Regions from separate parts of the Sinanaerobacter sp. ZZT-01 genome, predicted to be linked through region 4. Evidence: riboswitches for the same ligand, from Rfam matches in the RefSeq annotation. Region 4 holds a riboswitch; each other region holds the start of a gene.
What was found. Region 4 has a riboswitch for cobalamin ahead of U5921_RS13420 (class I SAM-dependent methyltransferase). Riboswitches for the same ligand answer to the same signal wherever they lie in the genome.

Region 1: another riboswitch for cobalamin. It lies ahead of U5921_RS06800 (DUF2292 domain-containing protein); the one in region 4 lies ahead of U5921_RS13420 (class I SAM-dependent methyltransferase).
Region 2: another riboswitch for cobalamin. It lies ahead of U5921_RS06075 (energy-coupling factor ABC transporter permease); the one in region 4 lies ahead of U5921_RS13420 (class I SAM-dependent methyltransferase).
Region 3: another riboswitch for cobalamin. It lies ahead of U5921_RS06785 (MotA/TolQ/ExbB proton channel family protein); the one in region 4 lies ahead of U5921_RS13420 (class I SAM-dependent methyltransferase).

Annotation. Positions count from the first base shown of each region.
Region 1 covers NZ_CP141728.1:1,397,352-1,404,735, reverse strand. The annotation lists gene U5921_RS06830 (diguanylate cyclase) at 1-141, shown strand, start outside; gene U5921_RS06825 (ECF transporter S component) at 332-1,033, opposite strand; gene U5921_RS06820 (ABC transporter ATP-binding protein) at 1,023-2,726, opposite strand; gene U5921_RS06815 (energy-coupling factor transporter transmembrane component T) at 2,699-3,580, opposite strand; gene U5921_RS06810 (DUF4430 domain-containing protein) at 3,577-4,137, opposite strand; gene U5921_RS06805 (prenyltransferase/squalene oxidase repeat-containing protein) at 4,134-6,029, opposite strand; gene U5921_RS06800 (DUF2292 domain-containing protein) at 6,086-6,241, opposite strand; cobalamin riboswitch at 6,481-6,708, opposite strand; gene U5921_RS06795 (S-layer homology domain-containing protein) at 6,758-7,384, opposite strand, start outside.
Region 2 covers NZ_CP141728.1:1,240,856-1,248,239, reverse strand. The annotation lists gene cbiE (precorrin-6y C5,15-methyltransferase (decarboxylating) subunit CbiE) at 1-1,034, shown strand, start outside; gene U5921_RS06085 (cobyrinate a,c-diamide synthase) at 1,036-2,457, shown strand; gene U5921_RS06080 (DMT family transporter) at 2,444-3,526, shown strand; cobalamin riboswitch at 3,595-3,782, shown strand; gene U5921_RS06075 (energy-coupling factor ABC transporter permease) at 3,923-4,672, shown strand; gene U5921_RS06070 (energy-coupling factor ABC transporter substrate-binding protein) at 4,675-4,974, shown strand; gene cbiQ (cobalt ECF transporter T component CbiQ) at 5,005-5,787, shown strand; gene U5921_RS06060 (energy-coupling factor ABC transporter ATP-binding protein) at 5,787-6,626, shown strand; gene U5921_RS06055 (sirohydrochlorin cobaltochelatase) at 6,639-7,384, shown strand, end outside.
Region 3 covers NZ_CP141728.1:1,389,331-1,396,714, forward strand. The annotation lists gene U5921_RS06760 (PadR family transcriptional regulator) at 23-517, shown strand; gene U5921_RS06765 (DUF2812 domain-containing protein) at 535-1,776, shown strand; gene U5921_RS06770 (SurA N-terminal domain-containing protein) at 1,853-2,563, opposite strand; gene U5921_RS06775 (DUF4430 domain-containing protein) at 2,720-4,036, opposite strand; gene U5921_RS06780 (TIM barrel protein) at 4,280-5,242, shown strand; cobalamin riboswitch at 5,285-5,469, shown strand; cobalamin riboswitch at 5,743-5,957, shown strand; gene U5921_RS06785 (MotA/TolQ/ExbB proton channel family protein) at 6,143-6,772, shown strand; gene U5921_RS06790 (DUF2149 domain-containing protein) at 6,765-7,079, shown strand; gene U5921_RS06795 (S-layer homology domain-containing protein) at 7,107-7,384, shown strand, end outside.
Region 4 covers NZ_CP141728.1:2,761,821-2,769,204, reverse strand. The annotation lists gene U5921_RS13430 (ABC transporter ATP-binding protein) at 1-1,176, opposite strand, end outside; gene U5921_RS13425 (class I SAM-dependent methyltransferase) at 1,181-1,942, opposite strand; gene U5921_RS13420 (class I SAM-dependent methyltransferase) at 1,960-2,709, opposite strand; cobalamin riboswitch at 2,839-3,018, opposite strand; gene U5921_RS13415 (MerR family transcriptional regulator) at 3,091-3,897, shown strand; gene U5921_RS13410 (hypothetical protein) at 3,996-4,259, opposite strand; gene U5921_RS13405 (hypothetical protein) at 4,392-5,159, opposite strand; gene U5921_RS13400 (hypothetical protein) at 5,437-5,619, shown strand; gene U5921_RS13395 (hypothetical protein) at 5,840-6,307, opposite strand; gene U5921_RS13390 (hypothetical protein) at 6,325-6,525, opposite strand; gene U5921_RS13385 (chemotaxis protein CheX) at 6,929-7,384, opposite strand; gene U5921_RS13380 (hemerythrin family protein) at 7,374-7,384, opposite strand, start outside.

The DNA of each region.
Region 1 (7,384 bases), 1.4 Mb from region 4:
AATGTCGTAACAATCAGTATTGGAGGGGTTACCATTATCCCAAATGAGTGTGATTTTCTTCTTGATTTCATGAATCATATTGACCATATGCTTTATAAGGCAAAATCCTATGGGCGAAATCAAGTTGTTTGGAAAAAATAATCTAAATATAGTAAATTAAAATTAAATGTAAAAAGAGAGTGTGGATTCAGCGTTTCACACTCTCTTTTAACTTTTATAATTCTGTTATTATTTAAATTTTATACCTGCCGCTTCCTTCTCTCCTTGCTGCCTTAAACTCATTTTAGAATCCTCTGCATCCGACTTCTTTTTTTTCGACCAGTTCCTATCATTACTTTAAGTCATATTTCTTCTTAACTCGTTCCAATTTTTCCCCGATAGGCTTTATCAAAACTACCAAGAAGACCACATTTGATATTGCATAGATTACCATAAACGGTAAGGATGATACAATCGCAACCTGATATCGCAATAGATTAAAATGCCCATCTATCGCAAGTACCGTCCATATATCCATCATTAAAGAAAATGCCGCACCGGCAATGATTCCATAAACAGCAAGTTGACTCTTTTTATTTAGCCATCCATGCTTTGCAAGGATTCCACCCACAAATCCTAAAATACCCCATACAAACATTTGAAAGGGAGTCCAAGGTCCTTGTCCAAAGAGAATATTAGAAACGACTGCCGTCAATGCTCCTGTCAAAAAACCTGCCTGTGGTCCAAAATAGATTGCCGTAATTATGGTAATTGCCGTCACAGGTTTGAAACCGGGAATTGGTGCAAAAATAAAACGCCCAACAACAGAAATCGCCGTCATAACGGCGATCAATATCATTTCTGTCGGTTTTGGATTCCTCTTTTCAAATGAGAGAAAAAAGGGAATACAGGATAAAAATACTATTATAATGGAGATTAAATTATATTTTCTATCATTAAAAAGTTTCACACCGATTGCAATTACAAGCGGAATTGCGATCAAAATAATGAAGTAACTTATAAATTTTCTTAATTTTTCTTCTCTATGCTCCAACTTGATCCCCCCTTTCCTTCAATCCATTTTCCAGGCAAAGAGCAACCACATCTTCACAAGTCACCGCATTTTCAAACATATGCCTGGAAATACGACTTGCTGCGGTTGTATAAAAGGTATTGGTAGAAAAAAAGGCATTTGGCTCATCGACAGAAACAACCTCCCCATCAAAAAACATCGCACATCGGTCTGCACACAGAGCCGCAAATTCCACATCATGCGTCACAATAATTACTGTAATTCCCTCTTGTTTTAAATCACCTAAAATCGTTCGTAAAATTTGCTTTGAATACGCATCGATTCCTTTTGTCGGCTCGTCAAGCAAAAGAATTTTGGGCTTCAATAAAAGCATTTTTGCTAATGCCGCTTTCTGCTGTTCTCCACCGCTTAAATCGTAGGGGTGCTTTTTCATTAAATGAGAAATTCCAAGCTTTTCTGTAATATCCGCTATCAGGGATTCTCCCTCTTCTTTTTTGTAATTCATAGCTTTACATACTTCTCTTAAATCTTCTTCTACTGCCGATTTCACAAAAGCAGACTGTGGATTCTGCGGGAGCAATGCGATGTTATGGCGATATAACTCAATACCCTTATATTGTTTTATATTCTTCCCCTGAATCTCTACCTTACCGCGATAGGCTCGCGCTTGTCCCGAAATAACTTTTAGCGTCGTCGTCTTTCCGGTTCCATTTCCGCCTAAAATGCAAAAGGTTTCTCCGGAATACACCTCCAAATCGACACCTCGCAACACATCCGGCAATTCTCTTTCATAGCGAAACCATGCCTCTTTCAACCTTACGATTGGCGCTTCTGTTCTTTTTTTGCTTACTCCTTCACGCACAAGATAAGTCTTTCTGTTTTTAAAATTCCTAGAAAGAAAATCCCTTCCGTCTCTGACTGTCAATGGACAAGCATCTTCAACATTCAGCTGATTATAAATGCGTACGGCACTCGGAAGACCCATCAGCATCTGGTGTTCGCCGCTGACGTACTTTAACTTTTTCCCTACATTTTCAGGTGTATCACAAGCAAGAACACGGCCCTGTTCCATGACAACAACCTTGTCGGCAATAGGAAAGACCTCTTCCAGACGATGCTCGACTAAAAGAATGGTCAAGCCAAGCTCTTTATTTAACTTTTGCAATGTTGAAATAAATTCAGATGCTCCAATCGGGTCCAATTGGCTGGTTGGTTCATCCAAAATAAGCACTTTCGGATGCATTACCATAATAGATGCTAAATTTAACAGCTGTTTTTGTCCGCCGGATAAATCTGCGGTCTGATTTCGAAACCAAGTCTGAATGCCAAAAAAGCTGGCCATTTCACCGACTCTTCTTCGAATTTCAGGTGTAGAAACTCCCATATTTTCAAGACCAAAAGCCAGTTCATGCCAAACTTTATCCATCACAATCTGACTTTCGGGATTTTGCATAACATAACCAATTTCGCATGCTGCAATTCGATCTTGCAGCTCAGAGAGAAGTCTTCCCATATAGCGAATGGTTCCGGACTGCTCACCCGAAGGAGCAATTTCTCTTTTTAAAAGACGTAGCAATGTTGTTTTTCCGCAGCCGGACTGCCCGCAAATTACAACAAACTCTCCATCTTGTATGGTAAGATCCACTCCCTTTAAAGCCTTTTCCCTTTCATCTGGATATGTAAATTCTAAATTTTTAATATGTAATAATTCCATTTTCTGTTTTCCTCTACTTCAACTACAAAAGGAATGAATAATAAGATCACTAATGCAGCATAAGCGATCACCGATACAGGGCTGATCTGAATAGACGACATTCTGGGATAAAAGGAATAGTCTAATACCCCTAAGCTGCTTCCGATTAATACAATACTGAAAAGGAAAGCAAGAATACTGAGCAGAATTCCATCTTTTAATGTGAAACGGAAGAGGGAGAAGTTTGTCCGCCCAGGCAACCCATACCCTCTGGCACGCATAGATGCCGCCGTATCTACGGCATTCTCCAGTGACCATGTAATCATCGCCGAAAAAATGCGAAAGCCGCTTAAAATACGGTCTGCAACGCCCTTGGTTGCATAGATTCCCATCGTCTTTTGAACGGTGTTGATGTGCTTAATCTGTTTGATAAACAAAGGCACAAATCGAATTGCCATGGAAATAACCAAGCTGAGCTTTGGGATGGCCTTCCCAAACAGATAAATAAATTTATCGGATGTCATAATCAGGTTGTAACAGCGACACCAATACATGACAGAAATAATCATGCCTCCGATCGCTGCTCCATAAAGAATTGCTTCTAGCGTAATCGGCTGATCGTTTAAAAAAAACAATGGAGTCACTCCATTGTGACTAAACAGCGGATTGGTAATTGCTATCAGAAAAAACATCGGAATATAGAAAGTAAAGCTCATAGCAACAGCCTTCCTGTTTTCTAACTGAACAGCAAATCCAAGTGCCCCTAGTAAAGAAACCGCTAGCAAAAGCGGATTCATTGTAAACATGCTGATCCCAATCACACCTATAAAGTATACAAGCAGTACACCGGGATGATACGATGAAAATAGTCTCATTGTCCGTTCCACTCTCCTCCCATCCAAACGCAGCCTACATCTCTGCCTAAATCGCAGGTATAGACCCATTCAATTTTATCTCCGTTCTTTAATTCGTATTTACTGCAGCCATAGTTCGGGAATACACCATTAACTCGATACATCCATCCGCTTAAAGGACCGCATGAAAATTCATATAAATAATGAATGCCTTGAATGTATACACTTCCATAGCTGTTCAAATTTGCCCCTTGGTATTCCATTTGAATTTTATTATAACGAACAGCACGGTCAATAATATCAAATGCGGTATCTCCTTCACGAAGTACATACGTTGTTTCCGGTAAAATAACACCATCTTGTGGGACAAATTCATCAGACTGCAGTTCTGGCACAAGATTATTCCAATTATCCCGTATCGTCTCACAGCGAATGCTGATGGTCACTGTTTTTGAATCAGCTGTGATATCATCAATATGCGTCAAATAGTACTCATCCACGGTCTGAAATTTGGTTCCTGATAGAATAAGAGCAATGGCAAGAATGATGAAGCCCAATGCTAACAAGTCTTTTTTCATGCGCCTTTCCCTTCTTGTTTTTCTTTCTCTTCATATTCCTTTTCAAGTGCTAACATAGCATTTGCCTTGTGATTCTTTCTCTTTTTTATATGCTTTATAATCCACACCGCACTGATTATTGAAAGAAGCCCCAATATAGCTGTAATAAGGACAGCCCGAAGTAAATTGTCGACCTGCGTTTTCGTTTTTACAACATCATCCCAACGTAAAATCTTCTTTTGGTCGTACGTACTCAGATTCTCATATCGATTTACGATACTATGGACAGTTCCCCAGTCTGCTAAGGATATTTTCTCAAATGGATAAAGGTTCTTCTTAACATCTTTATTTATGCTGTCAATCTCCTTCTGAATCGCCAAAATTTCCTTTTTTATACTTGTGAGCTTATCCTTGTATTCTTTTTTCTTATCAAAATCCTCCGACTTCTCAAGCTTATCAAGCAGCTTGATGACATCCACATACTGCTCTGTCGTCAGCTCCTTCGGCAATGCGTCCACTTTTCGCTTATCTGCATCACTGAAATACAGTAAAACACTTTCCTGTTCTTCTTTTTCTGTTTCTTCCGCTTCCTCTGTTTCAGGCTCTGCAGGTTCTTTTTTTACTTCAATACCGCCCTTTGCCGCCGCATCGGAAAGTTTATAGTAATTATATACATAACACTGTTCACTCTCTGGTATCGCTTCGTATTTTTTTACGAGCTCATTGATTTTTGCTTTCGTTGGAGAACTCTCTAAAGCGTTGATTTCTTTTTCTAATGTACGGATTTGATTTTTCAGGCTTGCGCTTTGTTCTGACCGAAAATCATATAGTGTGCGCATTCCTTTTGCCTGCCGCCAAACAGCAGTCAGTGTATATAAGGTTTGTTCGCTGGCCATTGTATTTGATTCTGTCGGCAGGGAGGTCGGATTATCTGCATCATAAGTATAGGAATGTACAAACCCGCCATCCGCCATCCGATAAAGCATAATTCCATCAAGAAGGGTGTTTCCGTTTTTAATAAAGCGACTGTCCGTTTGAACGTTAATTCCAAGAGAGCATAATGCCACCGCTACCTGTGTGGTGCTTTCCACATTTTTCGTACCCCAGCTATCATAATCTCCTGTTGCAAGCTGCATCTTTGAAAGACAGCTGACTGCTTCATCCACAACTTGGCGTACCTTTTTCGTCACGGATTTTCCAGATGCCTTATTGCTATATGTATATGCCTTCTCCCTGTTATAATACGGTGCCAGAGACTGTAGTGCCATCGCCGTGATATCCGGATCAGAAGCATTTCCATATAAAGTAAATCCGCCGTCTGAAAGCTGACGGCTTAAAATTTCCTTAATCATAGAGTCTCTGCTGTCACGTGCACCCGCGGGCACAGAATAACGCTTTGAATCCAGTGCTATCAAACCCCATATCCATCCATTGATTCCTTGCTTTCCTAAGGAGGTGGTTTTCCCCCGGTTATACGTTCCGTCAGCAATGAGGTTAATTACATTTCCGTTTGTATCAGTGCCTGCTTTTGTTGGATCTCCGCCAGATGCCAAGATTGCAAGGGAAATTCGATGCCATTCCGTAGCTTTCGCTGCACTCAATTTCGCAGAGGTCTTATAACGATCCTGCACCTTTTCTTTGATAACCGCCAAATATCCTGCATAGTCATCTTTATATCCAAATCTTCCCATTCCGACCTGATACCAATCTCCCGGCGTCGTCCCTGCCAATTCGAGGTATGCATCATTCATGAGATAGCCATCCAGTGTAGAACCGTTATCTAATTTTTTCCAATCTATAATGCCTTGTATGATTTCTTCCAGCTCCGCTGTACTATACGCTTTATGCCCAGCAGCATGCACCCATAGAGGCATCGCCGCAGCCACCATGACCATGCACAGCAGCACAGCCATGATCTGCCTTCCTAGTCCTTTCAATTGATCACCCATTTCTATTAAGCGTATAAAAATTAAAGTTTAATGCTTTTACGTATATCTTCTACCCGTATAGGTTTTCCATCGTGAATAATTACACGTAATTCACCATATTTGATTTCACGAATTAAAGCTAAGAGATTTGCTTCTTCTTTTCTTGTTACACTCAAGTCAACTAAAGGTTGTTCCATCTTTTTTTCTCCTCCTTTTATGTCCATAAAAATATTTTTTACTGCAAAGTTTATTAAACTGTGTATCAATCTTTGGATAATAATTCCTATGATTGAAGCGAATCCGTTTTTTTGATAGTTCCTACAGAATAAAAAAAAACTGTGACATTTCTGCCACAGCCGTATTTCTGCTTAATTTGCGCACTGAAAAAACAGAGCAACCTTTTTTATTTTACTCTTTTTTCCTCCAAAAACCCGTGGAATGCACTTCTATTTTATGTAGGTCTTCTGGCTTACGCTTCTGGAGAAATTAATTCTCCTGCATCTTCACTTCCCTTCCCGGTTTTCCAGTGGTCAATTCAAATGATTTAAAGTAAAGATTCTGCGATTACAGCGGCGGGACCGCGCAGGAATGTAACCTGCTTCCCTCTTAGCTGTCTACGTAATTTTTTATACTACATAAACAGACATAAAATTAATATTAAATTTTACTCTATTCTATCAATCACCTATTTTTTTGTCAAGAAGGATATATTTTTATAATGCATGATCCACTTCAGTCTGCGAAGCATCGAGCTTGGTTAAAATCGTTTTTACTTTCTCTGATACGTTTACATACCCTTTTTCTGCGACCTTTCTCAGAAGTTCTGTTTTATCGGCCACAGTATAAAAATTACTTCCATAAGTACCCATCGCATCGGCTCCTCCAATATCTCTTCCGTAGCCCCAAACTGTGAATTGTACTCGAACCACATCACCGTCTTGCAGATAGGTATCGGCAAATCCTACGTTTGGAAACACATTATTTACTGAATACATCCAGCCTGACATGCTCGTATAGTCAAACTCCCCTAAAGAATCTGCATCTGCTCTTGGTTCCATTTCGGCCTTATCCTTTTCCAGCACTTTCTTTAAGCAGCTTGGGATGTTCGATAAATCCATCGGAGCCTTCCCTTCTATTCCTTTCATATGTGATAAGTAAAACGAGCTGTCTGCGGTTCCCGTATGTTCATACTGCAATCCATTCTCATCCAAAATTCGCAAAAGAGCTTTTGCTGCATTTTCTCCTTCAAAAATTTCCACTTCAGTCGGTGTGACCAAATATCCGGAACCCAGAGTAAGCATTTCTACGGTAAATACTGCATGCCCGACGGATTCTCCCTC
Region 2 (7,384 bases), 1.5 Mb from region 4:
TTCTGATGTCCGGCGATGTTGGTTTTTTCAGCGGCACGAAAAAATTATGTACACTTTTAGAGGAAAAAAATAAAGAAAGATGCGCAGAAGGAAAATCTCCTTTTTGTAAGGTGGAGTGCGTCGCAGGAATCAGCTCCCTTCAATATTTCTGTTCGAAGTTGAATACCTCCTGGGAGGATGCTAAAATTGTCAGTCTGCATGGACGGGAGGCAAATGTAGCCGGTACGGTGCAGACAAATGAAAAAACGTTTTTTTTAACGGGAAGCGACCATCCGGCACAGGAGATTTGCAAACGGCTGATCGAAGCCGGATTAGGACAGGTTGAGGTTGCCGTTGGAGAACGCCTTTCTTATGAAACGGAGCGGATTGTGCTTGGGAGTGCAGAGGAACTGGGAAGGCAAAGCTTTGATTCTCTCAGTGTGGTTTTAGTACAAAACAATAAGATACAAAGACGCCAAAAACAATCCTATGGATTTTCAGACGAGGATTTTTTACGTGGTGATGTGCCGATGACAAAGGAAGAGGTACGCAGTGTCAGCCTTTCAAAATTACAGATATTAAAAACGGATGTTATTTACGATGTGGGTGCCGGCACCGGTTCGGTATCCGTTGAAATGGCACTGTTGGCGGAAGAAGGACAAGTCTATGCTGTAGAGACCAACCCGGAGGCGGTAGAACTTATTCGTTCCAATCGAGAAAAATTTGGTGCTTGGAACTTACAGATCTGTGCAGGGAAAGCACCGGAAGCATTGAACGATCTGCCGAAGCCGGATAAAGCCTTTCTTGGAGGAACGAAAGGAAATATGGAAGAGATCATTTCTTTACTTGTCCAAAAAAATCCACAGATACGTATTGTTATTAATGCGATTGCCTTGGAATCCATGTGGGAAGCGATGCAAGTGTTAAAAAAGTATGGATTTGAACACGTAGAAATCGTACAGCTGTCTTTGGCTAAGGCGAGAGAGGTAGGAAGCTTGCATATGATGACAGGGCAGAACCCCATTTTTATAATTAGTTCACAGAAAGGACAATAACATGCAGCGTAATATTCCGAGACTGATGATTGCAGCTACATCGAGCGGGGGCGGTAAAACAACAATTACCTGTGGTTTGCTGCAAGCTTTTATAAATCGTGGGATAGAAACCATTTCATTTAAATGCGGGCCGGATTATATTGATCCGATGTTTCATACAGAGGTGCTAGGGTTAAAGTCGAGAAACTTGGATCTTTTTTTCACAGATGCACAAACGACGAAAAATTTGTTTTGTAAAAATGCAAAGGGATTTGAGCTGGCAGTAATAGAAGGTGTTATGGGCTATTATGATGGGCTTGCGGGCATATCAACAGAAGCAAGTTCTTATGATTTAGCAAGAACGATGCAAACGCCAGTGATCTTACTAATTGACTGTAAAGGCAAATCTGTTTCCATCTTGGCTGAGATCAAGGGATTTCTGGAGCTTTGCCCAGACAGCAATATCAAGGGAGTTCTGTTAAATCGCTGCAATGCAATGCTGTATCCTGACCTTAAGAAACAGATTGAAAAAGAATTGGAAATTGAAGTTTACGGCTATGTACCCCAAAGGAATGATATTTCTTTGGAAAGCCGCCATTTGGGATTAGTCACCGCAAAAGAAATCGGAAACTTAAAACAAATCCTTAACCGCATTGCTGAACAAATGGAAGCAACCGTTGATTTAGATCGTTTATTGGTACTTGCTAATTCGGTAAAGCCGATTGTTTGTGAGGTAAAGGAATGCGTTCCGGGTAACTGGAGGATTGATGAGCTGTCACACGTGCAAGAAGATAAGGCGCGTATTGGTGTTGCAATGGATCAAGCCTTTTGCTTTTATTATCAGGATAATCTGGATTTACTTGCTGAACTGGGAGCGGAAATTGTACCGTTCAGTCCACTGAAGGAAGAAACACTTCCTGAAAATCTACACGGGCTTATTTTTGGAGGAGGCTATCCCGAGCTTTATCTTGAAACGCTTTCTTCGAATAAAAACTTGTTAAAAGAAATTAAGGAAACCATATCCAATGGAATTCCGTGTCTTGCTGAGTGCGGCGGATTTATGTATCTGCATGAGTGGATTCAGGATGAAGAAGGTAAACGAGTGCCTATGGTGGGAACGATTGAAGGAGGAAGCTATCCGACAGAAAAACTGGGGCGATTCGGCTACATTACGTTAACGGCGAATCAAGATAATCTTCTCTGCAAAAAAGGGAAAAGTATACGGGGCCATGAGTTTCATTACTGGGACAGCACGAATACAGGAGACTGTTTTCATGCGCAAAAACCGCTTCGAAAAACAGAGTGGAACTGCATGATTGCAGAAGGAAATTTAATTGCCGGTTATCCGCATTTACATTACTATTCCAATCCCCATTTTGCACACAATTACATAAAATCCTGTATGAAATATAAGAAGGAGGTTGAATGCATTGCAAAAAGATGAAAAAATTGCAGTTGGAAAAGCAATTTTAGCAGCGGCGCTTTTTGGAATCAGTGCACCTTTTTCAAAGATATTGTTGGAAGAAATTCCGGCGGCTTTAATGGCTGCTTTGCTTTATTTGGGAGCCGGTATTGGAATGTCCTTTGTGCAGGGTGCCGCTTACTTATATAAAAAAGAACCGTTAGAAGCAAAATTGGTGAGAAAAGATTTGCCCTACACCGTGGCGATGGTACTTCTAGACGTTTTGGCACCTGTTTTTCTCATGCTTGGGCTGAGTACTACCAGTGCAGCCAGCGTATCGCTTTTAAACAATTTTGAGATTGTTGCGACTGCACTAATTGCCGGTATTTTTTTTCGGGAGCCGCTTGGAAAGCGTATGTGGGGAGCGATTGCGGTAATTACTGCGGCAAGTATGCTTTTGTCATTTGAGGATGTTTCAAAACTTTCTTTTTCACTAGGAAGTATTTTTGTATTGCTAGCTTGCCTTTGCTGGGGGATGGAAAATAACTGTACACGCATGCTTTCATTAAAAAACCCGCTCGAGATCGTGATTATAAAAGGCTTTGGATCGGGGTTTGGCGCTCTGCTGCTCTTTCTCTTTATCGAAAATAGAGAAGGTATCCCTTATTTGACTGGATTTTCATCCGTCTATTACTGTATAGCGGCAATGCTGTTAGGCTTTGTAGCTTATGGCCTGAGTATTTTCTTTTACATTTCAGCGCAGAGATATTTAGGAGCGGCGAGGACGAGTGCCTATTATGCAGTCGCGCCTTTTATTGGGGTAGCTTTATCCATAGCCTTTTTCTCAGAACATCTGCCACAGCGTTTTTGGGTTGCAGTTCTTCTTATGATAGTAGGGACCTATTTAACGACAGTAGAAAAGCATACACATATACACAAGCACCAAACGATGGGACATACGCATAAGCATACGCATACCGATGGGCACCATAACCACGTTCATGAAGGGGATGGTGAGCTTGTTCACAGCCATTATCATATGCACGAGGCAATGGAGCATACACATAAACATAAGCCTGACATGCATCATCGGCATGCGCATGAATGCTAGCCTGAAATAATATAAAATAAAAAGGACAACTTCTTGAAAACGAAAAAATCACATGATATAATGAGATGACAATTAAGATATTATTAGGTGTTCGGTATTTTCCTGCCGAAAGAATAGGGAAGATGGGTGAAAGTCCCACGCGGTCACGCCGCTGTAATGGTCGAGTTGTATACAACAGCATCACTGTGGAAATGGGAAGATGGTATACAATGCTGAAGCCAAAGCCAGAAGACCTGCCTGATGATAGGTTCTGATTTTATTAAAAATCAGTAATTACATTTTCTTACGGACGATAGGAGGGTGTAATTCAGGGGAACATGAGATACATGATGTTTCCTAGTATTACGCTATTCTGATTTGTTTTAGAGTGGCGATTTTTTATTGGAGGGAAAAATTATGACAAGAACAAAAACAGAAAGACGGATTTTTTCATTAGGGGTTATCCTTGCTTTTGTGTTTGGAACGGCAACGATATCCAATGCAATGCACATTATGGAAGGATATTTGCCATTGAACTATTGCATTATATGGGGAGCGGTTTGTATTCCATTTTTAGTGGCAGGCTTTTTTTCAATCAAGAAAACACTTGCAAAACATAGAAAGACCATGCTGATTTTAGTGATGGCAGGTGCGTATGCGTTTGTACTATCCGCATTAAAAATTCCATCCGTTACCGGAAGCAGTTCTCATCCGACAGGAACCGGACTCGGCGCAATTTTATTCGGGCCTTCTGCTATGGCAATTATCGGAATTATTGTTTTATTATTTCAGGCTATTTTACTTGCGCATGGAGGCCTGACAACTTTAGGTGCAAATACTTTTTCCATGGCAATTGCAGGACCATTCGTATCCTATGCAATTTATAAACTATGTAGAAGCGTAAAGCTCCCAAAATCAGTTGGTGTATTTTTGGCGGCTTGCTTAGGCGATTTATTTACTTATTGTGTGACTGCTGTTCAGCTCGCAATGGCACATCCATCCGAGGTGGGAGGCTTCCGCGCATCTTTAATTGAATTTTTAGGAATCTTTGCAATGACACAGGTGCCGCTTGCACTCATTGAGGGATTAGTGGCCGTTGTAGTAATGCTGGGATTAGAAAGTTATGCTAAGCCTGAGTTGACTGAGCTTGGATACATGGAGGTGTAAAGATGACAAAGAACGCTAAGATAGTAATTGTACTGCTGCTTCTCGTAGTGGTCATTGCGGTAATTCCGCTTTTATTCATTCACGATTCTGAATTCGGTGGCGCAGATGGTGCTGCAGAAGATGCAATCACAGCGATTAATCCAAACTATGTCGCATGGGCAGAGCCTATTTTAGAACCGCCGGGCGGTGAAACCGAATCCCTTTTGTTCTGCTTACAGGCAGGACTGGGTGCCAGTGTATTTGGTTATGGGTTTGGATATTTAGTAGCTAGAAAAAAATACAAGAAAAAAGATGAAAAATAAAGTCTGGATTGGACCGGGAGGAAAGAAACAATGATGATTATCGACAAACTAGCGTATTCGTCCCAACTACGATATAAAAGTCCATTTTTAAAATCTGCCTTTGCGGTCGGAACACTTTTCATATGCGTGGGTGCCCGCTCCTTTGTCGTATCAGCTATTGTATTGATTCTAATGGGATGTTTGACTGTGTTTTACAGTCGAACATCTTTTTCCCATTATATGAAACTTATGACAGCACCTTTTGCCTTTCTCGCATTAGGTACAGTCGCCATTGCCGTAAATTTTACGGATGCACCTATGGACTTGCTATCAATTCCCGTAGGTACTCATTATTTGGCTGTGAGTGTCACATCTTTCACTTATGCCATTCGATTAATTCTTGTTTCCCTGGCTTCTGTTTCCTGTCTGTATTTTCTTACGCTTACGACTCCGCTTTTAGATCTGCTTACTGTTTTGAGGCGCCTGCACTGTCCTTGGATCATTGTTGAATTAATGATGTTGATTTATCGGTATATCTTTGTGCTTCTTGATATGGCAGTTGCGATCACAACCGCTCAAAATTGTCGTTTGGGTAACCGCGATGCGAAGACCGCCGTTCAAGCTATGGGACTCATGCTGTCTGTGCTTTTAGTCCGAGCTTTAAATAAATCCTCATTGCTCTATGATGCGATGGAATCTCGTTGTTACGACGGAGAAATCAGGGTATTGATGCAAAGCAGTTCTTCGGGCATGAAAGAAAAGGCAGGAGTCACTTTATTTTTAATCGCATTATTGATGATTTCAGCTGTCTGCAAATGGAACGGAGGCATTTAATGAAGGAGACGATTGTAAAAGCAGAGAAGGTATGCTATACGTACGAGGATGGTACCGAAGCACTGAAAGGAATCAATTTAGAGATAAAACGAGGCGAAAAGATTGCGATTATGGGAGCCAATGGTTCTGGGAAGTCTACCTTTTTTCTTCACTTAAATGGTGTGATGAAGCCAAAATCAGGGACTATTTATATAGATGGAACGCCGATTAATTATTCCCGAAAGGGCCTTCTTGAGGTAAGAAAAAAAGTGGGAATTGTGTTTCAGGACCCAGATAATCAGTTGTTTTCAGCAAATGTAATACAGGAGATTTCCTTTGGTATTTTGAATTTGGGAGTCGGTGAAGAAGAAGCAAAGGAAAGAGTCGAGCAAGTAATCAAAGAATTAAATATTACGGAATTTAAAGAAAAGCCAACTCATTTTTTAAGCGGTGGACAAAAAAAACGAGTCGCGATTGCCGATATTTTAGTCATGGACCCTGAGGTTATGATTTTAGATGAACCTGCTTCAGCACTTGATCCAAAGCATGCACGTTTGATTGACGGGATTGTGGATCAATTGAGTGAAAAAGGGATTACGGTGATCCTTTCCACGCATGATGTGGAACGTGCACTGATCTGGGCTGATCGAGTTATTTTGTTTCACGAAGGGTCGGTCGTTGGACAAGGTGTTCCGGAAGACGTTTTTTTAAATCAAGAACTTTTAACGAAAACAAACCTTGAAAAACCTACTGTACTTCGCATTTTTGAACGACTCTGCGAGGTTGGTATTTTAGATAAAACACTGCCAATGCCCCGTAAAGCGGAGGAATTGGAACGATATATTATGCAAAGAAGATAATTGGAGGATTTCATGAACCAGAAAAAAGCAATGCTTGTGGTCAGCTTTGGGACCAGCTATGAAGAAACCAGAAATAAGACCATTGGAGCAATTGAAAAAGAGATTGCTGAAAGTTACCCGGATTGGGAAATCCGGCGGGCATTTACCAGTGGAATGATTTTAAGAGTATTGGAAAAACGTGATGGACTGCATATTGATAATGTGACAGAAGCGATGGAAGGTTTAGTTCAAGATGGATTTCGAACCGTTTTGATACAGCCGACGCATATTATCAACGGAGATGAATATGACAAGATGGTCGATGCAGTCAAGCCGTATATGGAACAATTTGAAACAATAAAAATCGGAGAACCTTTATTGAGTTCCTCTGAGGACTATGAGGAAGTGGTAAAAGGAGTCATGGCACAACTGCCGCAGCTTCAAGCTGAGGAAGCCTTGGTACTGATGGGACATGGAACCACTCACCATACAGATGCCGTTTACGCCGCTTTAGATTATCGCTTTAAGGCAATGGGTTACAAAAATGTTTTTGTAGGAACGGTAGAAGGCTATCCGGATTTTGAACAAGTAAGCAGTATGGTAGACACTTACCGCCCGAAAAAAGTAATTCTGATGCCGTTCATGGTTGTTGCCGGAGATCATGCGCAAAATGACATGGCAGGAGAGGAAGAGGATGCATGGAAGACTCTTTTTGAGGAAAGCGGCTATGAAGTAGAGTGCATTTTAAAAGGGCTTGGAGAATTTAGCGAAATTCGCAG
Region 3 (7,384 bases), 1.4 Mb from region 4:
AGAAGGGAAGAAAGAGAGAAAAATGGCAAGAGAGCAATTGAAAACTTTAACAGAGCCGATGTATTATGTACTATTAGCTTTGACAAAGGAGCAGCACGGGTATGCGATCATGCAGAACATTACAAAGCTTACAGAGGGACGGGTCGAGGTCGGTGCAGGAACTTTGTATGCATTGCTGTCTCGTTTTGAAAAAGAAGGAATTGTGATACAGACTCGGGAGATAGAGCGTAAAAAGCTGTACTGTTTGAGCGAATTAGGAGAGAAACTTTTAACTCGTGAGTATGCAAGGCTCAATCAAATGGTAAAGGATGGCGACTTATTTTTTAATCAAGACGGCACCTTGCCCCCAATTGACCGGGGTGGGATTGAAGAGGAGGAAGAAGTCTTATCCGCAATAGAAAATGAATCGAAAGATGAACCCGAAGTGCCTTTAGGGGAGAATGTGAAAAAACCGAAAATTGTGTCAAAACCAAAAGGCTTGCGTCATGCATTTGAAAAAGGTTTGTTAACAACATAGAAGGGGTAATGGTAGATATGTTACAAAATAGTAGAAGAAAGGAAAAATACTGCTGGCATTTTTGGCCGTTTTTCAAACATGGGTATCAATATATTCCAGAATATTTAAAAGAAAAAGAAAAAAGAGGATTTCGTTTTTCTTCTTTAGGGTGTTTCTCTGTTTTTGCAAAATATCAGAAAGTAGAGCCTCAAGAAGTGAGGTATGATATAGATGTTTTCCGCCCAAAGGCTTATATAGACATACAGCCTTATCTCGATTTATGTGAAGATTCGGGGTGGGAACTTCGATGGCAGTGGGATGAATATAAAATTTTTCGGGCGATAGACGGGAAGAATCCTACCGTGTTGCAATCCGATTTACAAACAAGACAAGAACAAGAAGCAGGTATCATAAAACGTAACTTTTTCAGTAGATTATTTTTTTGTATATGGTTTACTTTTCTGTTTTACATCCTTCAAAGTAAGTGGAGCTGGAGTCAATTCTATTTGGATTCTTATGGGGATCAATGGATAGTAGGTGTTGCTTTTATAATTTTTATCGCGGGCTTTTTTGCTTTATTTTTTCAAATGTGTATCGCATATCGTTTCTATTGTAATAAAAAAAATCAGAAAGAATTTGAAGCGGGAGATTCCTTGAAACGCATAAAAAGATGGATGGGCATTGTTAAAAATATGTACTCCTTATTTGCATTTCTTGCTGTGATTATAAGCGTTTTTTTGCTTGTATGGGACTTGGACTGGTCGATTTTCGCAGGAGGGATAATCGGAGGGGCAATCGGCGCTACACTTCGAGTTGCATCGATTCGATCTAATTGGCCGTCAGATGTAAAAATGAAAGGGACTCATTCCTCGACATACTATTTTAAAATCGGAATTCTGTTTCTTACTTTTTTTTCTATTTTATCTTTTGCTGCTTGGGAAAATAAAGAAATTTTAGAAAAAAGTAATTTTTGTGTAAAGGAAATTACAAAATCCGAAGACTATTATACACCTTGGCTTGGCGGAAGCTGCTTGATTGAAGTCAGACAAGAGAAGATGATAAATAAGATATGGGTGAGCCTTGATGAAGAAATCCGCGGATCAAAGTATTTTCAAGTCGTAGAGTCAAATGGAAAAAGAGAAATTTTGATGGAGCGCGAGATCTTAAAAGAAAAAGAAAGAGAGCAGTACGGGGACTACGATATGGGATTTTTGTATCCGCAGAAGGGTAGAGTCTTGCTTCGAAAAGGGAAAACGATTTATATTACAGATAAAAAATAATGAAAAAATCCTCAAACCTGGTGTTTGAGGATTTTTCATAGTGTGAATCTATGTTAAAAGAAGGAAAGTGTGCCATTTAATATAGACTGTCAATCGAAATCAAATCATATTCCGGTCCATATTCTACAATTAAGGAGTCTGCAGCTTCTGCAATCATTGCTTGCAGACTTACTTCATTTTTTATAGCCTCGTCCTGATTCAGCTGTTGGCGAGTTTCATAATCTGCGGATTTATCACCGGGGAAATAATATTGATACAGCTTCTCGTAATAGAAAGTTGTCTCCCATATCTTCTGATAAATAGCATTCGTCATATAGCTTGCCTGTAATGCTTGCTTATAAGCAGAAGCGCTGCCCAAGGAATGAACCTGATTCTTTATATCAGTATTGATTTTTTCCTTTTCCTGTTGGGAGAGAGCTAGCTTATTTTTTTTTGCAAGTTTTTCAATGGCATAGACTTCTCTTAGAGCTGTCAATGTATCGGATTTTAATCGGCGTTGTGAGCTGCCGTCCGTATCATTGATAAAACAAGATTCGTCTGTATCTTCCATTGTTTTTTTCATATTGAGAAAGTGGTAACGATATTCTTCTAAGGATACCTCTTTTTCATCGATTTTCATAACATAGTTTACGGAAATGTTTTTTTCTCCAATTTTTAAATAGGCAGGTTCCATTTCATATTGGTTTTTCTGATTTTCCTTGCATGCAACTGTTCCAAGAAAGCAAATAATACCCAATAGTGAAAAAAGGGCAAGCCATTTTAATGGCAGATACCTTCGGATTTTCATTGGTTGGATTCTCCTTTATTTAAAAACTGCTTCAGCAATTTTATCTTATGGTTCATTTTAATAAAACGACCTTTACCATGTATCTTTCATTGTAAAGGTCGTTCATGTCGTTCATATGAAGATAAAATGATGATTTACTGAAAGCTAATAAACGGTTTATTCCTCTGGCGTATTTGTTGATGCGGGAGAAACAAAGGTCCAAGTCAAAATATCACCTTCATTTAAAATCGTATTTTTTGCATCTAGTTCAGGCGACTGGTCGTTTATCTTAAAACTCCAGCCAGTTGGATTTTCTGGAAGTTCGTTTGCTGCATCTTCATTCTGATCTGTAGATTTGACAGAAATTCCGTTTATGCTTTTGATTATCCCGGATTTATGCTCAATAGGAGTTTCTGTAATTTTTCCGTATAATACGATCGCATCCAAAACGGTAGAATCCTCTTCAATGGTGAATGGACCATGGACATCCTGTTCTTCACTGTCTTCAGGATAATCAATTGTTAAAGTGATGGAAGGACCTGATAGATGGTCAATTCTATAAGTTTCAGCATCGGAAGCAAGCAGCAGATAAGTATTCATGTCATTTACGATATCACATAAAGCAATCGTTGCCTGCCTCGTAGCCAGATTATCAAATTTCTGATCCCCATCTTTTTTCATACGAAAACTACCATCTTCATTTTGGAACGCAAGTAATGCTTCAAATGGTGTCAAACCTTTATCGGTAGCAGGAAGAGACTGATCAAACGCGGTAAGTCCCCAAATTGCAGATGAGATTGTACTTGGGTTTTCCGTTCCGCCGTTTTCAAATCCACCGGTTTCCAGCTGCTTGTCTTTAAAGAACCGAATGATTTTTTTCATAGCGGGATCTTTTTTGTGCTTTTGAAAATACGGAGCAAGTGCAATGCAAGAAATGCCGGTTAAGTCCACATTGCCCTCGGCAAGCTGCTGACCATAAGCGAAGCCTCCGTCTTCTGCCTGATAAGAAAGGAGGTATGCAACTGCATGATCGTAGTCATAGCCATCTTTACTGATTGCTACGTTTAAAGCGATCATAGCCCATACATGCTGATTGATATAAGTTGCATCGAATGAACCCGTTTCTAAATTCTGTGTTTCAGATAATTTTTTTGCAAAACTGATAGGGTCACCCTCTCCTTTGATGGTATCACTCAAAATTGCACCGATGTAGGAGGAAGCATACTCATTAGTTTTCGGCGTTTTAGGAAGGGTTAAAAAGCTCCACCCAATCCCGATTCCATCTGCTTGGTTTGCTGCACAAAGCGCAACGAGTTCTTCCCAATTGTTTAAATTATTTTCTGTTTTATAATAATTAACGGCATTTTCCAAAGCGATGAGAGCTTCGGATTGCTGCTCTGTTTTCTCAAAGCTGCATCCGCTGAGATTGCCCATTAATAGACAGAGTACCAGGCAAATTGAGAACCCTTTTTTCCAATTTTTTTTACTTTTCATTGCGTTCCTCCTATGAATGCTGCGTAATTTTATATTGTATTATAAACATTTTCATCGTCTGCATGAAATGCTTTTTCCTTATATTAAAACTAACATATTTTAGGAAGGTTTGCAATAAGGACGAGCCGTTATAGAAGAATCAAATATCGACTGAAATTTAGAAAAAAACTATAGGATTGACAATAGGATTGACAATTATATTTTTCAAAAATATAATGAATGCAAGTGTGAGGAGGGGAGAAAATGGAACAGATATTATACATACCCAGTTATAATGAGACTTTGGGAGAATATGAAAATCCGCAGGATTTAAAGGATTTTTATGAAAGATACGGATGCAGAGGATTAGAAATTATTTGCTGTGGGAATGACGATAGAAAGATTATATCGCCCGATATGGTGAAGGGACTCCATATGCCGTTTTATCCTTTTTGGATTGACTTTTGGAACGAAAATGAAGAAGCCTTGTATCAAGAATTTGGAGAACGCAGTGTATGGGAAGGCTTTTATGGTGGAAAACACCCCCAAGTACTTTTAGAAAATTTTCAAAAAGATTTGGAATATGCGAAAAAAATGGATGCAGAATACGTCGTTTTTCATATTTCTGATGTGACAATTGAAGGTGTATTTACGCATAAGCATATGCACACTGATGAAGAAGTCATTGATGCTTCAGCAGATCTGATTAACCAGCTGCTGGACCATAGAGAGTATACCTTTACTTTTCTTATGGAAAATTTATGGTGGCCTGGACTTACGATGACAAACCCAAAGATGACAGCACGTCTTTTGGAGAAGGTTCATTATGAGAAGAAAGGTATCATGCTGGACACCGGGCATTTGATGTGCAGCAATCTCGAATTGGAGACAGAGAAGGAAGCATGGGAATATGTTGAAAAGATGATAGAACTGCACGGTGACCTGCGTCAATACGTTAAAGGCGTTCATTTACATCAGTCGGTAACGGGAACTTTTACGAAAAAAGCGTTGAAACAGCCTCCGATTTTAGAAAAGGATTATTATAAGAGATTTCAGCAAGTTTATGAGCTTTTAGGAAACGTTGATACTCACCAGCCGACAGAATGCAAAAAAGCAAAAGAGTTTCTCGATCGATTAAACCCTTTATATGTCGTTCATGAGTTAATCGCTTCCAATAGAGAGCAAAGAGAAGATGCTTTAAAGAAGCAAAGTAAATTATTTCGATAAAAGACTTGACGGTGACCATGTTTACTGTTAAGATGAGAGTAACTTCATAAAAGACTTTTATGTAAGGGAAACAGGTTTGAATCCTGTGTGGTCCCGCCGCTGTATTCGTGGAGTCTTTGTTTGAGAACCGTGAGGTTCGCCACTGGGAAACCGGGAAGGAAAACAAAGACGTAAGAGTTTCTCTACAAACGTAAACCAGAAGACCTGCATAAAAGAATGCTGTACCAACGGGAGATTTTGGGCATATAGCGAAAGATTGATACACAGAAAATACGGGCTGTGGCATTTTTGCCACGGTTGTTTTTGTTTTTGTCCAAAGTTATGATAGAACCGTTTGTCTCTATGAAGTTTGATAACTGCCTTTTCATCCGCAGGAGTGTTAAGGGTATAGAACTTGCGGCTATATCCGAGATTCTCCTGCTCCTTTTCTTTTAGAACATTTTCTAAGAAACAGGAAAAAATACAATCTTAAAAAGAGTGAGATTAGATAAAGAATCAATTTACATAAAAAATGTCTTGTGCCTGCTTATTAAATCAATATAGGCAGCTAAGAGGAAAACAGGTTGAAATCCTGTGCGGACCCGCCACTGTAATCGCAGCGTTTTGCTTCAAATTCTATTGGATCAATTGAAAACAGCAATGCAATAGAAAGAATATTGAGCGGAACGGCTTAAAAGCGTAAGCCAGAGAGCCACATAAGACAAGAGTACATTCCACGGGTAATTGGAGAAAATAAGAGTAAAAAAGTAGAAATTTACTCTATTTTTCAATGTAGCAACTTCACAGAAATACGGCTGTGGCAGAAATGCCACGGCTTTTTTATTTGCAATAAGTCAGAGAGAAGTAATGGGATCATTATAGAAATTCAAAAGAGCAAACCGTTAAGAAGGAGATCAAAAAATGAAATTCAATTTAAGTGAAGCATTGCATATAATTGGACAAGTTATGATGAAGCCATGCCTCATCATTTTGTTGCTGCTCATGGTGATTGCAATCTGGCAGTTAGGGGACATGCTGGTCGAACTGCTTGTGGAAAGACGAAAACTGAAAAAGAATCATATACCTCAGCTGTTAGAGAAAATACATGAAGGGAATGAAAACCTAGATACAGTGATCGAAGAAAGCGGATTGACTTCTCGTCAGAAGAATTTACTGTGTACATTGCTCCATGCTAAACACCTTCCAAAAGTGTCATTGATTGCATTAGCGCAAAGACTTTTGGCGACGGAAGAGGAGCAGTATGAAAAAACGACTGCCATCACTGACTTAATAATAAGACTGGGGCCTATGTTCGGACTGCTTGGAACATTAATTCCTCTAGGCCCCGGGATTGTCGCTCTGGGAAATGGAGACACAGCAGCACTTTCAAAATCTTTAGGGGTTGCGTTCGATACAACTATAGCCGGAATGATCGCAGCAGGAATTGCTTGTGTTATCTCTAATTTACGTAAGCGTTGGTATAATAGCGATATGGTCACTTTAGAATCGGTGATGGAGTGTGTTTTAGAGGAGGTCACTGTAGATGATTAGTAATGGTGGGCGTTTAGGAAGACGGCGGAGAAGCCTAATGAATGAGCCAGAGCTGAACCCGTTAGAAACCTTGTCAAATCTAGTGGATGTCATGCTTGTTTTCGCCTGCGGATTGATGATCGCAATTATCCTCTATTGGAATGTAGATATTAGTAAGGTAGTGGATATTATTACTGAAGACGAGTTAGTGCAAGTAGAACATTTGAACGATGCGGCAAAGGATGGAAGTATGGCGGAGGATTTTGATTCAAAGGGAATTGTTTATGAAGATCCAGAAACCGGAAGAATGTATATCGTTAAACAGTAAAGATATAAAAGAAGGGAGAAAAAGAATATGAAAAAGAAATTAAGATTTACAAAGGTATGCAGTATTGTGTTAGTATTATGCTTCATTTTCAGCGTGATGTCAGTCAGCGCATCATCAGAGGCCTTCAATGACATTCAAACACATTGGGCAAAGGGTGCGATTGAACGCTTCAGCGAAAACGGAACGGTGAGTGGCTATGCGGGTGCATTTAAGCCAAGCGATCCGATTAAGCGTGGAGACATGGCTGTTATTTTAAACAAGATAGTGGAATTTAATGAAAAAGCAGAAAATACTTTCACAGACTT
Region 4 (7,384 bases):
TCCTTCTGAGAGGTCATAAAATCTTAAAAGTAAATTCACCAAAGTAGATTTACCAGATCCAGATTTACCGACAATTGCCACTGTCTTTCCTCCGTCAATCTTTATATGAACCTTATTTAGTACAAGCTTTAAATCTTTTTTGTACCTGAAATCCAGATCATGAATTTGAATCATAGGTTTTTCATTAATTCCTTCTGTGATATCACCTGACTCTTCTGTCAATGCTGTACTTTGATCCATCAATTCATATAGCTGCTCTGCAACCGAAAAACCCAAATAACTGCCATGCCAATATGTATTTAAGTCTGCTAGCGGTTTCATGCATTCTCCTATCAGAAATAAAATAATCAGAAGGCTGGCATAGGATATTTCTCCCACTGCCGTATGATATACCGACAATGCAACTGACATAGAGGTGCCTATGCTTATAAAAAGAATGATTGCCGCTGAATCTGCCAAAGACATTCCTGTGTTTTTTATAGATTCTTCCGAAAAGTCCTTAGCATCTTTCGCCATCTGCTTTCCGATACGCTTACTTGCATGAAATGCTTTTAACGTCTCCATTCCCTGCATGGAATCGACATACGCTGCATTTAAATCTGCATACTTTCTCCAATATGTAATCATCAACTTGGATACCGCAGGCATAAAAAAATGCGGCACAACAATCGATAAAATGGTCATCAGGATCACAAGCAGTCCCACATAGACATCTAATATGGATAGATATACCACCGATGCCAAAACAGATAGAAAGACGATTGCAATCTGCGGTATATAAGAGACCAAAAAAACCTCAAATGCTTCAACTCCATCCGTTAAAAGCGACTGTATATTGCCACTCTTAACCTCATTCAAATACCCCGGGCCCAAGTCAATGATTTTATCCAGGATCATATTTCGAATCTTCGTCTTTACTTTCGCTGCCATTTGCTTTGCGTATCCCTCCTGATAACGCAATAGGAATGCACGGATTAAAATGGCAACAAGGCATACTGAGAGATAAAGCATGACCGTTTTCATCGAATCTTCGTTAAAGGCGGAGGTAATCCCTCTCGCTATCATAAAAGCTTGCAAAAAACTCATTGCAATAATGCCTAATCCGATTAATATTTTTATAGTTACTTCTTTTTTTAAATCTTTTAAAAAGAAAAGCAATCTCATATATGAACCCATAATTTTATTTTTCTCCGCCTACCATGAATTGAGGTGTGACTCCATTTAACTCTTTTCCAATCTCATCCCATACGCGTTCTGAAACATCAATGGTTGAAAAGACTTTAGAAAAGCCAGTTTCAACTAAAGCCTGCAAATCCCATTGCGGTCTTTTTTTATCACTCATAAACAAGCTTCTGCCCAGCGCATCCCCTTCTTCCGGATCTCTATGTTGATGAACTCCTCTCAGGTATTTTTCTTTAATACGTCTTTCATTTTCTTCATACTTTTTTCGCAGCTCTTCATCAAATAAATGCAGATACCAGCATGCATCAAAGATTAATAGCTTCCCGCCGGGTTTTAAAACACGATACCACTCTTTATATGCTTTTACAGGATCATCGATTGTCCATGTAAGGTTTCGGCAAACGGCCATATCAAATGTATTATCTTGAAATTCTAATTCCTGGCTGTCCATTGTAATTAAACGTGCACAAAATCCTTCTTTTTTCAGGTTTTTATCGGCATATGCAATCATATTTTCCGTAATGTCAATACCAGTCACACGATGGCCTGCTTCCGTCAATACAATAGGGAAGAAACCCGGTCCGGTTCCAATATCTAAAATATCAAGAACAGAAGTTTCTTCTGCATAAGATGGTTTATTTTCTAAAATAAGTTTTTTCCATTCCTCCCTCTGGAATCCTTTTAATTCATCTTCAATTCCACTGCTGTAAACACTTGCTTCGCCTTCCCAGTAATTTTTAATTCTTTGGTTGATATCCATTGCTGTTCTCCTTATTTTTATTTTTCTCCACAAACCATAAATGGCAGTGTTTTTTTATTAAACTCTAGCGTTAAATCATCCCAAACCAAATCAGAAACATCTAAATAGGTTTTAATATTTCTATATCCGATTTTTTTCATGACGTTAATATCCCATTCCGGTCTTTTTTTATTACTTAAAAAAAGATCCTGATCTATTTTTTCGCCTTCTCCCGTATTGCAGTATAGATGCGTTCCTCTATTGTATTTTTTTATCAAATAGTTCTGATATTCCTGATATTCTTTTTTCAATTTTGGATCAAATCTCCATAGATTCCAATTCGCATCAATGATAAAAATTTTTCCGCTAGGCTTTAGAACCCGATACCATTCCGCATAAGATTTTTCCGGAAACTCCAAGGTCCATAACAAGTTATCACCAATTAAAATATCAAACGAATTGTCTTCAAACAATAAAGATTCTGCATCCATTTGAATAATTCTTGCTGTTCCTCCTGATTTTTGAACGCGATTTTTAGATATGTCCACCATGTTTTTCGAGATATCCACGCCCAGAACATTATGATTTGTTTTTGATAAACCCTGTAATAAAAAGCCGGTTCCGCTTCCCAGCTCTAAAATATCTAATTGGCAGTCAAAGGAATTGTACTCACTTAAAATCACTTGTACCAATTGGCTTATTATTTTTTCATAAGCTTTATCTTCAGGCAGTGTTCCACAATAAAAATAGGCTTCGTTTTCCCAGTAGTTTCTGATCCGCTTTCTCATAATACACCCTCTAATAGCTACAAATAAGGGAATGTCCCATCAAGTAATTTCCGTAAAATAAAAAAAAGACACCTTAATCGAGAGATGTCTAAATTTACGCATTAAAGCAGAAGGCTTTCCATCTCTCGTAAAAAACCTATTATTATAAGCAGGTATTCCGACTTAAACTCCAACGCTCCATGCGGCCTTCCCAAATTTCTTCAGTGGCTAAATCGCATGTCACTCGTTTCCACGGCAGCGAGACTGTTCAGGCTTATCCTGATTCCCTGTGAGAATGCTTTGATTCTCTCTTATAACTCTTATAATTCTTATTTATTTGACAATTTTCATTATAAACTATATAGTTGCTATATAGTCAAGGCTTTTTTGAAAGGATTTCTCATGAGTATTTATTTTTCTACCGGACAAATTTGTGAAATATTCAGCATTCCAAAGCAAACACTGCTCTATTACGATAAAATCGGCTTAATAAAGCCCGATCATATTAATGAAAAAAATTTATACCGCTATTATTCTATTGAACAATTTTCTTATTTATATCTGATTCTCGCTTTAAAAACCAGCGGTATTGAATTGCAGCAAATCAAATCCTATTTAAACAAACATTCGACTGAGCAGACGTTTCAGTTACTAAGTTCACAAATACAGACTTTAGATACGCAGATAAAAAAACTTCAATCTGCACAAAATACATTCGATCAAATTCTGAATCAAATAAAATATGGCTTTTCTTACAATGAAGAAAAACCATATAAATATTGCTATTTTGAAGAAATTTATCTCTATGCTCTAACGATTGATGATTCAGATGTAACAAATGATTTTTCGCTCACTTTTTCAAAATTGATGCATCCGTTTACCGATGATCCAGCTTCGAGAAAATGGCAGTATGGATGGATTGTTTCTTTGAAACCTTCCGGTGAATTTAAAAATAGAGAGCTTTTTTTGGAGCTGGATAAACCAATTGATTCTCCAAACCTCATTATACGCCCCGCCGGAGAATATTTGTCTACCTTCCATAAAGGCTCATACGATACGCTTGCTGATACAAGAGAAAAACTTTTAGAATATGCTTCGGAACATTCTATGACCATCCTTGGCTATCTGTATGAACGACAGCTGATTAATAAATTTATTACAGATGATGAGCATGAGTTTATTACTGAGATTTCCATTGCTGTGGAGTGAATGATTTTCATGTGTTTGGTTCAAGCTCTACTTTCATATTTCCAGACGCATTAAAGGAAATCTCAATCTGATAGTTTTTCATTTTACCATCTAAGAATTCAATTGTATGTAAATGCTAGGCTAATAAAAGTAAACCGTGTGATGAATTTCCTGATTTTTAAATCTTTCATAATCGATAATAACGTACTCGAGGCAATCGTAATAAATAATAAAATTATTGCACTCATTTTCATAATAGTAATGTTTTCTATTATGTAATCCTTTGTAACTAATTTAGGTGATATCAAAACAACATATCCAATAAGTACCCATGATGCTATATATAAAATAGCGCTAAATATTGTGTAAACTGTTTTCTGCATTTATAACCTCCTCCATTCTCCTACACAGGCATATTCTTCTGTTTTATACCTTTATTTATATTATCAAACACAACGTTTCTTATTCTGTCTTCTCGGACTTTTTTTCTAACTTTCCAGCTTGTTTTCACAAATCTATATTGATACCGATGGTACTGAAGTTGGCGAATAAGAACCATCAACATTTAAACGTAAAGTAGGCATTATCATATAATAATATCCAGCCCCATAATAGCCATTTCTATTTATTTCTCTGAAAGTTGCCTTCTTTCCCGTCAATGTTGCATAGCTTTCTTTCACTACCGGATCTTGAGTTGTTGTAGCATAGTGCACCCAATACCAGACGTATGAATAGCTAAAAGAATTAGTATCACAATAAGTGATTTTATTATTATTGCTTTGCCAATCCATCTCAACTTCAAATTCAAGTATTGTCAAATATCCACTCTTAGCTTTTTTTCTGAAAGTAGCTTCATATGAGTTTGCTGCTGATTTTAATTCTGAGAATTTCTTGATTTTGTTTACTTCTTCGTCATTCAAGGGATTTAAAATTTCTTTCATAACTTTTTCACCCTTTAATTCAATTGATGCAACTTCCATTTCTAATTCATCAACAGGTATATCAAGCAACACGCCTATTTTATCTAACAAAAAAGAAGCTTCCTCCGCATTTTGCTCCATAACACAATTATTAAACTCAGTATTACTAAAGCTGCTAAAAGAAATAGGTTCCGATGAAGTAATTTCTGTTTCAATATTAGTCGGTGTAAATAGATATTTTACAATCAAGTCTTTCTTGAGCGGATCATCAATTGACTCTATCGTCTTTGTCACCTCAGGAATAGTATCTAAATTTATTGATACACATAAATCTTCGTCAAAAACAGAATCTATCGGATCCACCTCCTTTTACCAATTATCTCTTTTATTCATATTGTCAGTTCTTCTATAATAACTTTATTACATTCGAATATATTTGTCAATGATAAGTATATATTATTAAAATTCCTCTCAATATTTTAGATGAGAATAAATTTATTACTAAGGCTTCTATTACAATACAGTAACGATTCCAATAAACTCAATGTGTCGATACTGTTTATATATCCTTCTTTATTCTGGAAATATAAGATATACCATTCAATTAAAAGATCATAAAAAGTATTTAAGGGAGTAAACGATGACAAACAGAAAGGTACAAGGATATTTTGCAGGAAGTACACTAAAATGGATAGCTATTATTGCAATGTTTATTAATCACTTTGGAGACATAATACTCAAAGGCATCATTATGAATGCACCATACTCTGCTTTTTCAAATTTATTTAAGCTTTACTTGAATCAACTTTTCAGCTTTCAATAATATTCTTTAATTGTTTTCTCTCCAAATAGATGCTTTTTAACAATACAGTTAGAAAATAACCGAAACAAACACTTCCACATATCTCTAACTTTTTATCTGAAACCAAGCTAAAGTAAGGTAAGCTAGGAAATCTACGACGCAGAATGGTACAAATAGGAATCCTAGATTCCATCATTTTGATTTTTTTACATTTAGTTTATCTCCTGTTCCATACGGATAGTTAGTTTACAAAAATCTCTTTGATAGTTACTGCAATGCCATCCTTCATCTTAACTTCAAACGGAACCTTCATAGGAACCTCTTCTCCTCTATACAGAAATTGATAAAACTCTTCTTTATCTGTTGTGTTATATTCTTTATCCTGCGCATTTTCGTCAACAAACAAATTAGATGTATCAAAGAATATATACTCTGTATTATCATCAATAACAAATGATTTCATTTCATTTAATGCGTTAAAATAATATCCGTCAGGCATATCCGTTTCTTCCAAATCAAGTTCCTGCATCCGGCTCTTATCTTCAAGTGTTATAATCTCAAACGTATCCAAATTTAGCGTATCACCATTTAATGAGATATATCCTGTATAAACTTCACCATCTGCCGGCAGATTATTTTGAGCTTCATCGCAGGCTGCCAGCGATATGCATAAAATTAAAGTGAAAATAACTATTATTATTTTTTTCATTCAAATTAACCATCCTTTCACGGTACAGAATCCACGCAAACGTCTTCCCAAACGGAACGCCCTTCTTCATCATATCCGACCTGCTCGGCCGCAGAAACGATTTCTCCTGTCTCAGGATCAAAAAATGCATTCATCCTTAAGCTATCGTTTTCACGGTTCGGTGAATATGGTGAAATCCCAGTTACCCGCATCATCTGTTGAGGATACTTTCTGTTCATTCAATTTATCCAATTCTTTTTCTGTAAGCCCATTATTTAAAGGGGTCAATTTAGAAAACGGAGAAAACCTTCCATCTTGATCAGCCCCATTTTCAATTTCTTTCTTTAACTGTTCCTTATCTACATTATTTAGTTCCGCAGCTCTTTTAATCTCTGAATCGGAAAATTCATATGTTTTTCCATCTAAGCTTACTGAAACATTAGAATCATTATCATTTTCCCTTCTTTATTTCATTAAACAAGCTTATATCTTATTTATAAACACAACTTATCATTTTCACATATATTTGTCAATGATAAATATATGTGATTGTATATTTCACTTGTATATTTATATCTGTTCATAAAAAAGGCGCATCTTTCTCAAATGCACCTTTTTTATCAAATCTTGTTTCTTGTTTTTCTAAACGGATTCAGCAGGGTTTAGTCTTATGTCTAAGCAAACATCACCTACTGAACTGGAAATGCAGCAATCTGTATGTAAAGAGTATTGCTTGCTGTCATCCGGCTTCGCAAACACCGGAGGTAATATGTCGCATTTCACATCCTGTGCAGCAAGCATTGTCAGAACATTACCACTGATAATATTCGCAATTTCAGAAATTGCAGAAGTTACGAAATCATCTACCGTGTCCAACTCCATGCTTGTCATAATATTTACCATACCCAGTGAAGTCTTATTCGGGAAACGGTAAACGACCTCTCCCTGTAATTCTCCGACTACACCAATCGAAATATCCAGCACATCCTCATAGTTGAAAGATTCCATAGGCTGCTCAGATAGTTCAGAAAGGTCTAGCATCAACTCAAATACATTGCGGGTTGCCTCTAAAAAGGAGTCCTGAAGATTATTCAGCAT